Regions from separate parts of the Pauljensenia sp. C0254C2 genome, predicted to be linked through region 2. Evidence: riboswitches for the same ligand, from Rfam matches in the RefSeq annotation. Region 2 holds a riboswitch; the other holds the start of a gene.
What was found. Region 2 has a riboswitch for ZMP and ZTP ahead of AC1DA5_RS08160 (bifunctional phosphoribosylaminoimidazolecarboxamide formyltransferase/inosine monophosphate cyclohydrolase). Riboswitches for the same ligand answer to the same signal wherever they lie in the genome.
Positions count from the first base shown of each region.

Region 1: another riboswitch for ZMP and ZTP. It lies ahead of glyA (serine hydroxymethyltransferase); the one in region 2 lies ahead of AC1DA5_RS08160 (bifunctional phosphoribosylaminoimidazolecarboxamide formyltransferase/inosine monophosphate cyclohydrolase).

Region 1 covers NZ_JBWPJO010000017.1:1,222-10,134, forward strand. The annotation lists gene AC1DA5_RS09755 (cation diffusion facilitator family transporter) at 55-1,062, shown strand; gene AC1DA5_RS09760 (bifunctional methylenetetrahydrofolate dehydrogenase/methenyltetrahydrofolate cyclohydrolase) at 1,079-1,990, opposite strand; gene glyA (serine hydroxymethyltransferase) at 1,987-3,279, opposite strand; ZMP/ZTP riboswitch at 3,354-3,438, opposite strand; gene purU (formyltetrahydrofolate deformylase) at 3,482-4,360, opposite strand; gene AC1DA5_RS09775 (amidohydrolase) at 4,483-5,811, opposite strand; gene dcuC (C4-dicarboxylate transporter DcuC) at 5,821-7,404, opposite strand; gene AC1DA5_RS09785 (malate dehydrogenase) at 7,523-8,512, opposite strand; gene AC1DA5_RS09790 (PPK2 family polyphosphate kinase) at 8,740-8,913, shown strand, end outside.
Region 2 covers NZ_JBWPJO010000010.1:65,153-74,065, forward strand. The annotation lists gene AC1DA5_RS08155 (S41 family peptidase) at 1-646, opposite strand, end outside; gene AC1DA5_RS08160 (bifunctional phosphoribosylaminoimidazolecarboxamide formyltransferase/inosine monophosphate cyclohydrolase) at 783-2,579, opposite strand; ZMP/ZTP riboswitch at 2,609-2,695, opposite strand; gene AC1DA5_RS08165 (cell division protein PerM) at 2,725-4,500, opposite strand; gene sucD (succinate--CoA ligase subunit alpha) at 4,594-5,514, opposite strand; gene sucC (ADP-forming succinate--CoA ligase subunit beta) at 5,541-6,752, opposite strand; gene AC1DA5_RS08180 (ATP-dependent helicase) at 6,874-8,913, opposite strand, start outside.

The sequences.
Region 1 (8,913 bases), on a different contig from region 2:
CAAGGATACCCCCTTGGGGTATTGATTTTCGTTGTCACCTAGCGAAAGGACGCCATGTCGCCCGATGTCGAGCATCGCGATTGCTGCGAGGAGTCGGAGCAATCATCACCCCACAGCAGGCCCACATCCGCCGAGAAGTCGCTTGCAAGCGACCACTCGCATTCACATTCGCACTCGCATGCTGCCAGTTCCCGAGGGCGTCTGATTGCAGCCTTGTCCATTACGGCAACTGTCCTCCTCGTCGAGACAATCGGCGGCGCACTTTCAGGATCACTCGCACTTTTTGCAGATGCCGGCCACATGGCGGTGGACTCCACCGGGCTGGTGATTGCGCTGATCGCGGCTCACCTTTCGCTGCGCCCGCGCACCGACAGATTCACATGGGGTCTCGCACGATCCGAAGTTGTCGCAGCGGCACTGCAGGCAGGTATGCTCGCCGCGATCTGCGTGATGATCGCATATGAAGCCATCGGCCGCTTCATGAACCCCGAGCAACTCGACACCCGCATCATGCTGATCGTCGGTATCCTCGGCCTGGCTGCAAACGTCGCTTCCCTACTCGTGCTGATGGGGGGCCGCAGTTCCTCGTTGAACATGCGCGCAGCGTTCCTCGAGGTTGCCACCGACGCGTTAGGGTCGGTCGCGGTCATCATCGGTGCGGTCGTCGCCCATTTCAGCGGATGGCTCCAAGCGGATGCCCTTGCCTCACTGCTCATCGCGTGCATGATGGCTCCGAGGGCGATCACGCTTTTACGCCGCTCGGTGGCGATCCTGATGGAGGAAACACCACCCGGCCTGGAACTGGCAACGGTGCGTGAGCATATGCTCCATGTTCAAGGAGTCGAAGACGTGCATGACCTGCATGCCTCGACCATTGCGACAGGAGTGATAGCCCTGACGGCTCACGTCACCGTCCAACCCGAGTTGAACGAGCACGAGCGATCCGACATTTTGCACACACTCGCCAGCTGCGTACAGGACCACTTCCCCGTCACGATCACGCATTCCACGTTCCAGTTGGAAAGCCCACAGCACCGCGAACATGAACAGTTAAGGCACTAAGCTCACACCTGCGCATCTACACCTGAGCGGAGAAACCCGCCTGTCGCTCAGCCATTTCAACCACGTTCGCCAACAGGAGGGCACGCGTCATCGGCCCGACGCCACCGGGATTCGGTGACAGCCATGCCGCAACACGATCAACTCCGTCGGCCACATCTCCATGCAGCCGCGCCCGGCCATCAGCTTCCGTCACGCGAGAAACGCCAACATCGAGCACCGCCGCGCCTTCACGCACCATGTCAGCGGTGATCAGTCCCGGCGAGCCAGCCGCAGCCACAATCACGTCAGCATTGCGCACCTGTTCAGCGAGGTTGCGCGTGCCCGTATGGCACAGCGTCACGGTCGCGTTGATGTTCTTACGGGTCAGCAGCAATCCAATCGAACGGCCGACGGTCACTCCCCTGCCAACCACGCATACATTCGCGCCATTGAGCTCCACGCCGTAGCGCTCCAACAGCTCAATGACGGCGCGCGGCGTACACGGAAGGGGCGAGGTGATGTCACCTTTTGCGCGCAGCACCAAGCGGCCCAGGTTCATCGGATGCAGGCCGTCAGCGTCCTTATCCGGATCGATGTGCTCCAACACGGCCTGGGAATCGACCCCGACGGGTAGCGGAAGCTGCACAATGAAACCCGTGCAGGCAGGATCAGCGTTGAGCTGGTCGACAGCCTGCTCGATATCAGCCTGAGAGGCCGACTCGGGCAAGTCAATGCGAATCGACTCGAGGCCAACCTCCGCACAGTCACGGTGTTTGCCGGCAACATAGGTCACTGACCCGGGATCTTCACCCACCAGGATTGTTCCCAGTCCTGCATGAACACCGGCTTCACGCAGACGTGAGATGCGCTCAGCAAGCTCGCCCTTTATAGCAGCAGCGGTGGCTTTCCCATCCAGTACCTGTGCGGCACCTTCCCACGGCGCTCTCACTGCTGCAGCCCGTCGTACAACGGGAAGGCATCAGTCAGTGCACGCACGCGCGCCTGCAGACCCTCCATATCCACTGTCTCCTTGGAGGCCGCCTGAACCAGTGCGGTCGCGATGATGTCGGCAACTTCGGTGAACTCCTCATCACCAAAACCGCGCGTAGCCAGCGCCGGCGTTCCGATACGCAGACCGGATGTGACTGCCGGTGGGCGCGGGTCAAACGGCACAGCATTGCGATTGACCGTGATGCCGACTTCGTGCAGCAGATCCTCAGCCTGCTTGCCGTCAAGAGTTGAATCAACCAGGTCAACGAGCACCAGGTGCACATCGGTGCCGCCGGTGACCAGCTTGATGCCGACCTTCTTCGCATCGTCGCGTCCCAGACGCTCTGCAAGTTTCTGCGCGCCAGCAAGAGTTCTGACCTGGCGGTCCTTGAACTCCGGGGTCTGAGCCACTTTCATTGCTACGGCCTTGGCAGCCACCACATGCATCAGCGGGCCACCCTGCTGACCTGGGAACACAGCAGAATTCAGCTTCTTGCCCCACTGCTCGCCGCGCGCGGACAGGATCATGCCGGAGCGGGGACCCCCCAGTGTCTTGTGGACCGTCGTGGTCACCACGTCGGCGTGGGGCAGTGGGCTTGGGTGCAGTCCGGCTGCAACGAGGCCGGCAAAGTGCGCCATGTCAACCCACAGCGCAGCGCCAACCTCGTCGGCAATGCTGCGGAAAGCAGCAAAGTCAAGGTGACGAGGATAGGCCGACCAGCCGGCAATGATCACACGGGGACGCTCACGCAGCGCCACTTCACGCACCTGGTCAGGCTCGATACGCATTGTTGTGCGGTCAACTTCGTATGCGGTGGCGTGGTACATCTTGCCGGAAAAGTTGATGCGCATTCCGTGTGTCAGGTGGCCGCCGTGAGCCAAGGACAGACCCAAAATCGTGTCCCCCGGTTTTGCCATCGCCATGAGCGCGGCGGCATTGGCCTGCGCGCCTGAGTGTGGCTGCACGTTGACGAAATCGGCACCGAACACTTTCTTGGCGCGTTCAATTGCGAGACTTTCAGCAACGTCCACTGCCTCGCACCCGCCGTAGTAGCGGCGTCCCGGGTATCCTTCGGCGTACTTGTTGGTCAGAACTGATCCCTGAGCCTGCAGGACTGCACGCGGGACAAAGTTTTCCGACGCGATCATTTCAAGGGTGGCGCGTTGACGGTTCAGCTCATCATCCAGCACCTTTGCGATGTCAGGATCGAGTTCGGCCAACGTATGGGAGTTGAGAGAATCACTCATTGCTGCTCCAGTTTTCAATTCGCTTGTCTGGCTTTCACTATTGGCGAGGATGGCCCCAGCCGTTCCTCGCTCGGTTGCGTGGCCCAGGCGGGCGACCGCGACAACCCTATTTCGCTCCCCGGTGGTCATCCCACCTGTTCGCCAGTTGCGACAGATTCATCTTATCAACTGTGTTCCGCTGCGGAAACCGCCAGTGCGGACACTAGCGGGAGAATACGACGGTTCGGTTGCCGTTCATCAGGACACGGCGTTCAGCATGCCAACGCACTGCCTGCGCGAGGACTCGGCGTTCAACATCCTGCCCCAGCTCCACCATGTCGCGGGTGGAATCGGCGTGCGTGACTCGCGTGACGTCCTGCTCGATGATCGGCCCTTCGTCCAGGTCGGCTGTAACGTAGTGCGCGGTTGCGCCGATGAGTTTGACGCCGCGTTCGTGAGCCTGGGCGTATGGGCGCGCGCCTTTGAACGAAGGCAGGAATGAGTGGTGAATATTGATGACGCGTCCGGCCATTTCACGGCATACCGAATCAGACAGGATCTGCATATAGCGGGCCAGGACGACCAATTCAACCTGCTCGGACTTGATGAGGTCAAGAAGTTCTGCCTCGGCGCGCACTTTTGAATCCTTGGTGACCGGAATACTGAGAAAGGGGACGCCGTAGAACTGTGCGACCGGCGCGAGGTCAGGGTGGTTACCGACAACTGCAACCACTTCGATAGGCAGACCTTGAGAGCGCTGCCGATAGAGCAGGTCCGTGAGACAGTGCCCTTCGCGCGAAACCATAATGACGGTGCGAAGCGGTCGCCCCAACTGGTCGACGCGCCAGGTGGCGTTGAACTTGTCGGCGATTCGTGTCAGGCCTTCTTCGACAGGACCTCGACCGACAGGTGATTCAGCTTCCATTCGCATGAAGAACAGGCCGGTATCCGGGTCACCGAATTGCTGCGACTGAATGATGTTGCCACCGATGTCGCTCATGATGCCGGAGGCCGCGTGAACAATTCCTGGCTGGTCCGGGCAGGAAAGAGTAATGACAAGCTTGTCGATTGTCGAGGGGGGCACTGTCGAATCATGTTCCATAGTCCTAAGGGTAATGATTCACAGGCACTCCGGCCTAATCCAGTCCACCGCTTCTGATACGTGGTGTGCGCCGAGTGGTCGCATGCATGCGACCACTCGGCGCCATAACGATGTGAACTCGGTCAGTGTGCGGCTGGCATTTCCGCGATGGCGGCTGCGCTGATGACGCGCACTCCTTTGGGCAGGACAGCTTCATCCACCGTGAACTCGACGGAGTGCAGGCCGCCCTTCGACGGAGTGAAGATCAGCAGCAATGAGGCCTTTCCGCCGTTGTCCTGGACTCGCTTCATCATGAATGCGTAGTCTTCGGAAGCGGTCATTTCCACCCACTTCGGGTCATTGGCGCGTACGCCCACCAACTCGCCAGCTTCAGCGATTCGGTCCATCAGGTCCGGATCGGAATCCAGGGAGATGGCCTCTCCCATGCGCACGATCTCGTAGTCGCACTCATACATCTGTGCAGCCGCTTCGATCACGGTGCGGGCTCGGTGCTCCATGTACTCGTTGATCTCGGTCGTTGAACCGCGAACTTCCATCTCAAAGTGTGTATGATCTGCGACAATATTGCGGGTATCGCCGGCAACGATCTTGCCGACACTCACGCGGGTCGCCCCTTCTGAGTGGCGCGAAATCGCATACAGGTTCAACACTGCGGTGCACGCGGCGAGAATGGTGTTCTTGCCTTTTTGCGGCGCGCCTGAAGCGTGAGCTGCCAGTCCTTTCAGATTCACGTCGTACTTCGTGGTGGCCAGAGCCCCGCCGGATCCGGGCGCGTAGTCGGATTCTTCGAAGTCGTGTGGCCACACGTGTTGCGCGAACATGACGTCGACGTCATCGACATGGCCGGCGGCCACCATCGATTTCGCTCCGCGAACGCCTTCTTCAGCGGGCTGGAACAAAATCTTCAGCGTTCCTGACCAGGAGTCCTTCATCTGTGCCATTGTGCGGGCAACACCCAGCCCCATCGTGATGTGAGCGTCGTGTCCACACGCATGCATGGTGGAGGCGTGAATGGAGTTAAAACCCTCATCCGCCGGGTAGTACCCCTTTTCTGAAGATTCCTGCAGCGGCAGCGCGTCAATGTCGAAGCGCATGCCGACAGTGGGGCCGTCCCCATTGCGGAGAATTGCCACAGTACCCGTGTGTCCTCCGGCAATCGAGTGAACAAAGTCGGCGTCGGCACCCTCGTCAATCGCGCGGGCGATTGCGGCCTCATCTTCTTCGGAGCTGGGCAGTCCCATTCGCTCCTCAGACAGGCACGCGTCCTTTCCCTGCAGGACCTCATAGCCCCACTCGCGCAGATGCTGGACGATGATCGACGTGGTGCGGTACTCGAGGAATCCGAGTTCAGGATGTGCGTGGAAGTCGCGGCGCCACTGGACCAGGTCATCGGTCATGGCGTCGACATTCGATGTGAGTGTTTCAGCGATCTGCATTGGTAAAAGTGCCATGTTTCCTCCTTAAATGAGGGCTCGAAGCAGGTAATCCCACACGATCGACGAGGTGACCATGATCACGTAAGCGGGGATCATGACGGGGATTGTTCGTTTGACGAGGTCGACCGGGCTGACATCACCAAGTCCGGCAACTGCAATCACGACGCCTGCGATAGGCGACATGGAGCGACCGATGCCTGATGCCAGTTCCATTGGCTGAGCCAGGAACACGGTGTCAACGCCCAGGGGTTTGGCAATGTCGGGGATAAGTTCTGAGAACGCGAACCACGGTGCGTTGCCGGAGCCCATCAGGACCGCTGACAGGAAGATCACCAACGTCATGATGATGGTGATCGGAATTGCCCCCATATTGAATCGCTCGGCGCCATCAATAATGAACGAAATAAACCCGAGCTGGGTTAAACCGGCAGCAAACATCTGGCCGCCGACAATGAGTGTCACGATGTTGACGAATTGGCGACCCATGCCCTCGAAGAAAACGGAGAAAGCGTCCGCGCCGCGTTGGAATGAACGGTAGCGAATCATTTCGCAAATAACGGCGAGCATTCCGGAAATAATCATGGCAGTTGCCACGTTCATTTTGATGCTGGTAATCACGAAAGGCGAGAAAACAATGAGCAGGACCAGTGGCGTAAATGGAAGGAGCGCGTATGCCTTCGGGGTCGGCTTGTCGACACGTTCAGCTTCCTTGGTGTCCGCCTTGGTCTTGGCGGCGGTGTCGGACCCACCATTTGCAGCGCGTTGTGCCAGGGCCGACTTTCCGCCCGAGGACCTTTTAATACCTGCGAGCTCAGCCTTGATTTCATCCCAGTCTGCTTTGTCGGGAGTAGTTCCGGCCTTGCGGTCGAAGTACTGCTGGACGAAGTAATGGAGGATGAACACCGATGCGACGACCACCAGTGCGACGGGCAGCTGGTACTGAATAAAATATTCCTGGACGGTCATGCCGGACGTCTGGGCCGCCATATTGGCGTTTGAGGAAGCAGGGCCAAGGTCCAGACAGCTGCCGGTCGCGATAACGCCCGTGGCAGACAGTTTCGAGATTCCCAGGGATCGCAGGAGCGGATAGACGGTCACCATCAGCAGCATCGCCAGGCCAGCTGCCGATGGAATGATCAAGCACAGTGTCTGAGCCAGGATGTAGGTGGAGGCAAGAACAACGTAGGGCTTGTTGATCTTCTGGAGCGGTTTGGTTGCGATGGCGACCAGTGCTGATGATGCACCGACTCGGTCCATGACCAGCGAGAAACCGCCGACCGCCATGATGATCAGACCGAGCTTGGCACCTAGATTCCCGAACGTCTGAGTGATCTGGTCGAAGACATCCAGGAACGCCGAGCCAGTGGTCTGGTCTTCATCCATCAATGGTTTCATTGACAGTGGAATAGCGCAAAGCAGCATAAATAGACCGGAAAAAATCAGGACGGTCTGCGGATGATAACGGTGAAAAATCAGATACGCCACAACCACGGTCGTGGCAGTCGCTATGAGGAACCCAATCATTTGAATCCTTTCGATATTGTTTCCACACTGCATCGTTGAAGTGATAACAAACTCTATCTCTGAAAACAGGGATGGCGCACCCATATTCAAGTATGCCAGTCACAGCACAAAAAGAACGCTGGATGCGCCTCCTGATTATTGCTCGTGGAGCAAGTCAGGGAGGGCGTTCCAGCGTTCTTCTGGACTGTCCTGCTGGCGAGAACTACTTGATGAAGCCGAGGGCTTTCACTGCGTCGTATTCTTCCTGCAGAGCCTTGATGTTGTGGTCGATGCCGGCGCGGGTGGCTTCGGAGATTTCGAGGCCTTCAACGATCTGGTATTCGCCGTTCACTGCGCGCACCGGGAAGCCGAAGGAGAAGCCTTCAGGAACGTCGTAGTGCGAGCCATCTGAATGGACACCAGCGGTGACCCATTCACCTTCGGGCGTGCCGTGGATCCAGGTGTGCATGTGGTCGATTGCGGCGTTGGCTGCCGATGCCGCTGAGGACGCGCCACGTGCGGCGATGATGGCGGCGCCACGTTTGGCAACGACAGGGCGGAATTCCTCGTCGAGCCACTTTTCGTCAACCAGGTCGGTGGCCGGCTTTCCGTCAACGGTGGCGTAGGAGACATCCGGGTACTGGTCGGCCGAGTGGTTGCCCCACACAACAATGTTCTTGATGTCGCTGACAGCTGCACCGGTCTTGTGGGCCAGTTGGCTGATGGCGCGGTTGTGATCCAGACGCATCATGGAGGTGAAGCGGTCGGCTGGCACATCGGGCGCAGCGTTGGCTGCGATCACGGCGTTCGTGTTGGCGGGGTTGCCCACGACCAGGACGCGCACATCATCGGCTGCGCCAGCGTTGATTGCGGCACCCTGAGGTCCGAAGATTCCGGCATTGGCTTCAAGCAGGTCAGCGCGCTCCATGCCCTTCGAACGCGGGCGTGCACCCACGAGCAGGCCAACGCTGGTTCCCTCGAATGCCTTGGTGGCGTCATCGAAAATGTCGACGCCGGCCAGCAGCGGGAATGCGCAGTCGTCGAGCTCCATGGCTGTGCCTTCAGCTGCCTTGACAGCCTGAGGGATCTCCAGCAGATGAAGCTTGACTGGAACGTCGGGTCCGAAAATTGCGCCTGATGCGATGCGGAAAAGCAGCGCGTATCCAATGTTTCCAGCGGCACCGGTTACGGTGACGATTTTGGGTTGAGCCATGATGTGGAACTCCTTGATTGAATGATCGAGCGTTCCCGGTAGGGTTCGCGTTCCGGCCCGGATCCGTGCTCCGAGCTCTCATGACAAGCCTACGGCGCAATTTTGTCCTTTACTAGGGAAAGCAGTCCCAAGTTTGCGACGACTCTGTGCAAAACGGTCGATCTTTTCCGCGTTTACAGGCGTTTCTAAGGTGTAAAAGAGTCGCCCTCGTCACTAAAATGTCACCCATGGGTTCGAAGAAGAAAAAGAAGCGCGCCGACCGAGCAGATGCCGTGCCTACACGTGCCTCGACGATGGATTCTTCCCGGCAGCGAGGCTGGACAACTGATCCGCGCAAACTGCTTGCCGTTCACGGAGAGCTGGATTTGGCAACCATTTACCGTGACAAGACTCCCGGCTGG
Region 2 (8,913 bases):
TCGTGGGCCTTCCGCCGCCGCTGACCTTCCCGCTCTCCAACATGACGGCGCTTTCGCCTCCGCCCGTAACAAAGTAGGACACGGGACCGTCAGGAATCAGTGGCGAGATACCGGCAATCATCGGTCCCATGTCGCCACCACCGTTTTCACTGAGGTCAATCACCGCCGCGCACACATTCGCTCCGGACACAGCTTGCGCAATAGTTTGCGCGTATTCGCTGCCCTGGTCGGGTGTGCCCATAAACGCGGGCATGTGAACAGTCACGACACCGTCGTTTTCTTCCACGCTCGGCGCCTCGTACTCGTCGACGGCTTCTTGCGCTTCGTCCGGCATCATCAAGAACGAGTGCTTCGTTCCCGCAATTTTGACGGCATCGGACAGGACAGCGTCGACCTCGTCAATGCTGGTGGCTTCGCTGATTGCCTGTTCGACTCGTGGACGCTCATCCTGCCAGGCTTCGGACGATGCGTTGATTCCCTGGTCAAGATGGCTGAGGGCGACTTCACCGTAGCGCTGTGGACTGGGCTCAGTCAGCCAAATACCGAAGTCGGGTCCCCACCTGACGACAGCGACTCCAAGCAGCGCAGCGGCGACAACAATCAGTGCCACCAAGGCGATGATGATTCGTTTGGCAACCGTGGACATGGACTAAGCTCCTCACGTTGACGTGTCGGTCTGCGTTCCATTATGAGGAAGCGGACTCATGCGTGCGAAGACAGCCCCATCTACATTGCGGGGTAGAGCTGACTCTACCCCGCATATGCAGATCGTTGAGCGCCTGTCAGTGCGCGAAGTGACGGGTTCCCGTCATGTACATCGTGATGCCAGCGGCCTGTGCCGCTTCGATCGACTCGTTGTCGCGGATCGATCCACCGGGCTGAACGACCGCTTTCACGCCGGCATCGATCAGCACCTGGAGGCCGTCAGCAAACGGGAAGAATGCGTCCGAGGCGGCAACGGCACCTTCGGAACGGCGCTCCGGCTCGTCAGCGACCACATCGGCTGTGCGTGCACCGCCCGCCGAATCCACCTTGTCAGCAGCGGCGTCACCTGTTGTGCGGCCACCCAGCGTGTTCGCGCGTTCGACCGCCAGACGGCAGGAGTCCACGCGGTTGACCTGACCCATGCCAACCCCGACGCTTGCACCGTCGTGAACCAGCAGGATTGAGTTCGACCGCACGGCTCGCACGGTGCGCCACGCGAACTCCAGGTCGCGCAGTGTTGCCTCGTCGGCCGGCTCGCCTGCCGCCAAAGTCCAGTTCGCCGGGTCGTCACCGTCAGCGTCAATGTCGTCGCGTTCCTGCACCAGCAGTCCCCCGGAAATCTGCTTGAACTCCAGGGCTCCGCGTACCGGTGGCACTACCTGCAGGATTCGCAGGTTCTTCTTCGTTTCCAGTACTTCCAGTGCGCCTTCGGCGTAGGAGGGCGCCAGGACGACCTCGGTAAAGATCGGTTTGATCTGCCTGGCCAGTTCGACGCTGACCTCACGGTTGACTGCGATCACTCCGCCGAATGCTGACACAGGATCGCATGCATGCGCCTTGCGGTGTGCTTCCGCCACATCTGCGCCAATGGCGATCCCACACGGGTTCGCGTGCTTGATGATGGCCACGCACGGCTCGTCATGGTCAAATGCTGCGCGCAGTGCTGCGTCACCATCGGTGTAGTTGTTGTAGCTCATCGCTTTGCCATGCAGTTGGCGCGCGTTCGCGATGCCAGGCAGCAGGTCCTGGGTCGTGTCGTCGCCGTCCTGTTCATCGCCTGGTTCGTCAAACTCAACGTCAACTTCACCCTCACCCATCAGCTCGACGATGTCGCCGTATACGGCGGCATCCTGATGCGGGTTTTCGCCATAACGCAAGGTGTGGAGGCGTTCGAAAGCAGAGACCAGCACCGGTGGCCACTGTGCGTCATCAACGTCATCGGCTTCAGCCGACTCGTCAACATCAAGATCAGCATCCAGTTCGTCTTCGAACCAGTCAGCGATGGCGGCGTCGTAATTTGCTGTGTGACGGAATGCGGCCGCTGCCAGTTCGCGACGCTCCTCCAGAGTGAATCCCTCAGAACGTGCAGCGTCGATCACCGCGTCGTATTGCTCCGGGTTGGTAGCAATGGCAACGGAGGGATGGTTCTTCGCAGCAGCGCGCACCATCGACGGGCCGCCGATGTCGATCTGCTCAACGCATTCGTCGAATCCTGCGCCCGAGTCAACCGTGTCCTCAAACGGATACAGATTGCATACCACCAGGTCGAATGCTGCGATCCCCAGGTCTTCGAGCTGCTGGCGGTGATCGGCTTTGCGCTGATCAGCGAGAATGCCGGCATGGATCTTCGGATGCAGCGTCTTGACGCGACCTTCCAGCACCTCGGGGAAACCAGTCACGTCTTCCACGGGCGTCACAGGAATCTTCGCGTCACGGATTTTTTGTGCAGTTGAACCGGTGGACACGATTTCGACGCCAGCATCAGCGAGTGCGCGAGCCAGGTCCACCAGGCCGGTCTTGTCGTAAACGGAGATCAGCGCTCTGCGGATCGGGCGGACATCAACGGGTTCGAGGTTATCCAAACGGACTGACAATTCTTCCTCCAAAGGGGTTCAAGGTCGGTCCTCAGCGCCCAGGCGGGCGGCGCCGTGCGAGGCTGCTTCAGCCGCTTCCCGGTGGTCCTCCACCCTCGCCAGTTGCGGCCTCTTTTAGTGTACGAGGGCGGCGCCGGATATGCGACTAGCTGTGATCTTTCAGATCTTCGTCACTGTTGTCAGTATTGTCTGACACGGCGATGGGTTCCGTGGGCGCAGCGCTGGCTTTGAGTGCTTCCATGCGGGCATCCGGAGCACGCGGAGGAGCGGGCAGTTCTTCTGTCGCCTCTTCTTCCAGCGCCGTTTCCTCTTCCTCCGGCGTCTCTTCGCCGGCTTCATTCAGGTCAGGAGCTGGAAGGGGCGTCTCCCTCGTCGATGACTGGGCGCGATTCTCCTTCCATGCGGCAATACGCGCCTTCGTCCACGCCGTCAAAGCTGCGGCCGCTCGGCGCACCCACGCGATCGTGGTCGGATGTGCTGCCAGGGACACCGCGAGCGCGACCATGCACACTTCCAGTACGACGAACAGCACGCTCCACCACACGCGCGGGCCAACGACACTCAGACGGGTCGACCCCAACGACATGCGCGACGAGGCAAGCCATGCTGCGATGACGAGCGCAGTGATCACGGTGGCCACTCCCATCGCAGCCGCCTGCTTCCACAGGTGCGTCATACGATGCCGCCACGCCGCCCATGCGCCCAGCAGGATTCCCACTCCCACCAGCGCCCAGGCCACCCAGTGGCCCGGAGCTGTCTGTGGGACGGCCGCAAGGATCGGGATCGCCGGAATCGGCGCAACAGGCGCGTTCGCCGCTGAATGGAGGGCGTCGGCACCCACGTAGAAACCAGGCCCCGCGATCCACGCCAGTGCGCATGCCATGATCGACGGAGCAAACAAGGCCTGAACAATGTTGATGATGACCGTGTCCTTGGTCGAAGCAAAGAGCAGTTCGTGGATACCGGAGATACGCTGAAGAGAAACAAGGATTGACACGGCGCTCATGATCAGGCTGAACAGCACTGTCAGTGCCACGGCAACGCGACCAAGGCGCAGCCCTGACCACAGCCATGTCAACGATTCGCGCCGTTCAGATGAAATCGTGGGCCATGTCCACGTGTGTCGAGCAGCAACTACCGCCCAGGTCGCTGCCAGAAGCGGAATGACGAGCGCACCGGGCAGTGCGCGCCACACGTTGATGTGAGCCGAGGACGCTCCAGCCGCAATGAGCGCCGTGACTGCAAACGTGGGGACAGCCATCCACTGCGCGGCGGCAGGAAAATCCCGTCCCGGCAGCAGAAGAACACGCAAAATGATGATCAGCAGCGCTCCGAGCAGTGTCGGAATGGCGAGGATGTCGCTCTGCCCCACCGTGATCGGCGCTCCCAGCGTCGCAGCCCAGAGGTCACCACCCACTGCCCGAGCATCGTCCCAGCTGGTCGACGCCAGCCAGGGGTTCTGCGAGACGAACCAGTACCCCACCAGCGTCACGACCATCATGAACGCCCATCCGATCAGGGCCGCCTCAATGCCGGCCAGGCCGGAGCGTGCCCACCCGTCAGGCAGTGCGATGCGGATCGTGCGTCGCCGCACGGCGGTGCGAGTGGTGTGAGGTTCCTCGTCGTGCACCTGAGGTGCCGGGGCCACTCGAATTGGCGAGGGCGCCTTGGCATCTGTCTCGTCGGCTCCGTCAAGGTCGAGGCGTTCAGTTTCTTTTTCCGAATTATCCAATTCGGGTTCATCATCACTGTCTGCCTCATCGTGAGCCGGCCCAAAAATCAGCGACGCACCTGCTTCACGGTCTTCCTCCTCAAGCCACGCGCCAACCACCTCGGTTGGGATCTCATCAGCGGACAGGTCCGCTTCTGCGCGCTGCCTGTCAGGGCGCTGCGATGGGGAAGAGTCAGGTGAGTGCGTCATCGTTCTTCATCGTCTCGCATCCGCGCCCACACATGGAGGTGCACCGCCGACCATGAGAAAGTTCATTCACGATCAGCGGTGCACGACCGGATGTTATTTCTGCAGAATCTCGCGAGCGATGATGGCAGTTTGGGAAGGTGTACGACCCACCCGCACGCCGACGGCCTCGAGTGCTTCAGCCTTCGCCGCGGCCGTGCCGGAAGATCCAGACACGATCGCGCCGGCATGCCCCATCGTCTTGCCTTCCGGAGCCGTGAAACCGGCAACGTAGGCCACCACCGGTTTGGTCATGTGTTCGGAAATCCACTGAGCTGCGCGCTCTTCCGCGTCGCCACCGATTTCACCGATCATGACGACCAGTTCGGTGTCGGGGTCATTTTCGAAGGCTTCGAGCGCGTCAATGTGCGTGGTGCCAATAACCGGGTCACCACCGATTCCCAGGCAGGTGGTAAAGCCGATGTCACGCAGTTCGAACATCATCTGGTAAGTCAGTGTGCCTGACTTCGATACCAGTCCCAGCCGTCCTGGGCCGGTAATATCTGCCGGGGTGATGCCGACGTTCGACTGTCCGGGGCTGATAATGCCCGGGCAGTTCGGTCCGATCACGCGCACGCCCGCTTCACGTGCGCGGGCCACGAACTCCGTGGAGTCAGCGACCGGGATGCCCTCGGTGATGACCACGACCGTCTCCACGCGGGCATCGACAGCTTCGAGTACAGCGTCTTTCGCAAATGCCGGCGGCACGAAAATGGCGGATACTGTGGCACCCGTTTCCTTCACTGCTTCTGCAACCGTTCCAAACACAGGGATGTCGACAGGGCCGTCGGTGACCTGGTCAGCCATCGGCCCGTATCCCTGGACATCGAATGTCACGGACTGTCCGGCTTTGCGCGGGTTGACGCCGCCGACAATGGCGGTGCCCGAGTTGAGCATGCGCTGGGTGTGCTTGCGTCCCTCTGATCCGGTCATGCCCTGGACGATGACGCGTGAGTGTGAGTCAAGAAAAATCGACATGAGAAGTCTCCTTGTGCTTCCAGGTTTCAGGCCAGCGGGGCGGCCGGATCGGATGTGTCTTCAGGGTCGGGCTCGACGCCGGCAGCCAGCTGCGCCACCATGCGGGCTGCTCCGTCCATGGTGTGTGCCATGTGGACCAACGGGTGACTGGCTTGCTGGAGGATTTCGCGTCCCTCATCAACGCGGTTTCCGTCAAGGCGCACCACCAACGGCTTCGTGGCGTTGTCACCGAGGATCGACAGTGCTTCAACGATACCTTGCGCCACCTGGTCGCATGCAGTGATCCCACCGAACACGTTGACGAACACGGCGCGCACCTGTTCGTCTCCGAGGATGACATCTAGGCCCTTGGCCATCACGTCAGCGGACGCTCCGCCACCGATGTCCAGGAAGTTTGCGGGCTTGACACCGTATTCCTCGCCTGCGAGCGCAACAACGTCGAGGGTGGACATCACCAAGCCGGCACCGTTACCGATGATGCCGACTTCGCCCTGCAGTCGCACATAATTCAGGCCGGCAGCTTTCGCCATTGCTTCGCGAGGGTCTTCAGCTGCAGTATCGATGAACTGTTCATGCTCGGCATGACGGAAGCGCGCGTTGTCATCGAGCGTGACTTTGCCGTCCAGCGCGATGACGTCGCCTTCTGGTGTCAGGACGAGCGGGTTGACTTCCACCAGCGTGGCATCTTCGCCGTGATAGGTGTCCCAGAGCTTGACCAGGACGGGCACGATCTTTTCGAGCGTGTCGCCCTCGAATCCTGCTTGAGTCAGGATGTCGCGCGCAACGTCCTCGTCAATGCCGCGCTGCGCATCCAGGGGAACGCGGGCCAGTGCTTCGGGGCGCTCCTTGGCGAGGGTTTCAATGTCCATGCCGCCTTCACGTGAACACATCGCCAGGTGCTGACGGTTCGCACGATCGAGCAAGATTGAGAAGTAATATTCCTCGGCAATATCGCATCCGGCGGTGATCATCACCGTATTGACGGTATGCCCCTTAATGTCCATGCCGAGAATCTTGCTGGCATGTTCGCGGGCCTCGTCGCCGCTGCGAGCCAGTTTGACGCCACCGGCTTTCCCGCGGCCGCCCGTTTTCACCTGCGCTTTCACGACGAGAAGGTCAGCGTTCAACGTGTTCGCAGCGTCAACTGCCTGGTCAGCCTCGGTGATGACGATACCCGGCAGGATTGGCACGTCATGCGATTTGAACAGTTCCTTCGCCTGGTACTCGTATAGGTCCACGCCTGTCTCCTTTTCAGTATTCGCACGATCTTCTTCGACGCCACAAATTACCTTGACATCGAGACATCGCCTTCAGACTACCGTGAAGGAGGCCTTCAGTCCTACCCTTTGGACAAAATTCCTATGAAATCTTCGTCAGCGGAGCCATTCGGATCAGCAGATTCTTCGTCCGGCCGGCAAAGTCAATACGCGCCACGGCCCGCGCCCCACTGTTTTCCACGCTCAGCACGGTGCCACGTCCGAACGTCGCATGCTCGACCACGTCACCGGTCTTCAGTACCAGCGACGTCGTGTCCGAGGGAGGCTCCGCCTGTTGAGCCGGTGGAACTCCCATTCGGACGGCGCGCCGACCCGCAAGGCGGAAAGCAGCGCTCCTCAGATTTGAATGCCCTGACCCGAATGCCGGTGCCGCATCAGCGTCACCGTACCGGTCGGTGCGTTGTCGGTGCACCTGACGCAGGCGTTCTGTCGATGTCATGGAGGAGCGCTCATCGATCAGCTCGGGCGGAATGTCATCCAGGAAGCGTGAGGGCGGAAATTCCTGCGGTGTGCCCCAGGCGGAACGCTGCCCCGCCCTCGTCAGGTACAGGCGTGAGCGGGCTCGCGTGATCGCTACATACGCGAGGCGGCGTTCCTCTTCAAGTTCAGCTTCTTCGCCCAGGGAGCGCTGGTGCGGGAAGATGCCATCCTCCATACCGGTGACGAAAACAACGGGAAATTCCAGGCCCTTAGCGGTGTGAACGGTCATCAGCGTCAGAAAGCCGCCACGCTCCTCATCGGACGGCACCTGGTCGGAGTCAGCCACCAGTGAGACGCGTTCGAGGTAGTCGAGCAGCGTTCCTTCCGGTTCACTTTGACGGAACGTCGTGGCAGCAGTGTGCAGTTCAGCCAGGTTCTCCACGCGCGATGCATCCTGAGGGTCATCTGAGCGCTTGAGTTCGGCAAGGTAGCCGGAATGGTCAAGGATCTCGTCGAGAATATCGGCTGGCGGCGCGCCGGCCCTGTCCAGTGCGCGTGCGGCTTCAAGCAGCCCCCAGAAACCTGCGACAGATGCAGATGCCCGCGGGGTAAGCCCCTGAACGGACGGGACAGGGTCGCCGGCAGATTCCGCTGCTGACGTTTCTTCTGTTTCAGGGATCTCGATCCCTTCCCCTTCACCAGCGGGACTGCCTGCGTGGACCCAGACGTGTCGAATCGCTTCACCCAGCGACACGTTATACAGGTCTGCGTGCGCCAGCAATGCCCCCTCAGCGCGCGCACCGATGCCGCGGCGCGGAGTGTTGAGAATCCGTCGCAGCGACACCGTGTCGTCGGGGTTGACCACGGCCTGCAGATAGGCGATCGCATCCTTGATTTCCTTGCGTTCGTAGAAGCGCGTGCCACCCACCAGGCGGTAGGCGATTCCCTGTTGGACCAGGAGTTCTTCCAAGGCACGTGATTGCGCGTTCGTGCGATAAAACACCGCGATGTCACCCTCGTCAATTCCCTGGTCGTGCAGGCGGCGGATTTCTTTGATGAGGAAACGCGCTTCGTCATATTCGCTGTCCAGTGCGGCCACCACGATCGGCGCCCCGTCACCGTGAGCGGTCCACAGGTTCTTTGGGCGGCGGCCCTGATTGCGGGCAATGACGGCGTTGGCTGCGGACAAAATGTTCTGCGTGGATCGGTAGTTCTGTTCCAGCAAGATCGTGCGGGCACCGGGAAAATCGCGTTCGAATTCTTCGATGTTGCGGATCGTGGCGCCGCGAAACGCGTAGATCGACTGGTCCGAATCACCCACAACTGTCAGCTCCGCGCTGTCGACACCGTCATCGCCACTGCCGGTGAGCAGTCGAACCAGCACATATTGCGCGTGGTTCGTGTCCTGGTATTCGTCGACCAGGATGTGACGGAAACGTCGGTGGTAGTGCTCAGCGACGGCGGGTTTGTCGCGCAGCAGGGCTACTGTGCGCGAAATCAGATCATCAAAATCGAGGGCATTAGCCTGGCGCAGTCGTTTGTCGTATTCGACATACGCTTCCGCCACAACCTGCGAGATCGGATCGTTGGGCGCATTCGCCTTGAACTGGGCGGGAGCGACCAGCTCATTCTTCAGGTCAGAGATTCGTGCGGCCACCATTTTCGGCGTGAAGCGTTTGACATCGACGTTGGCGGCTTTGAG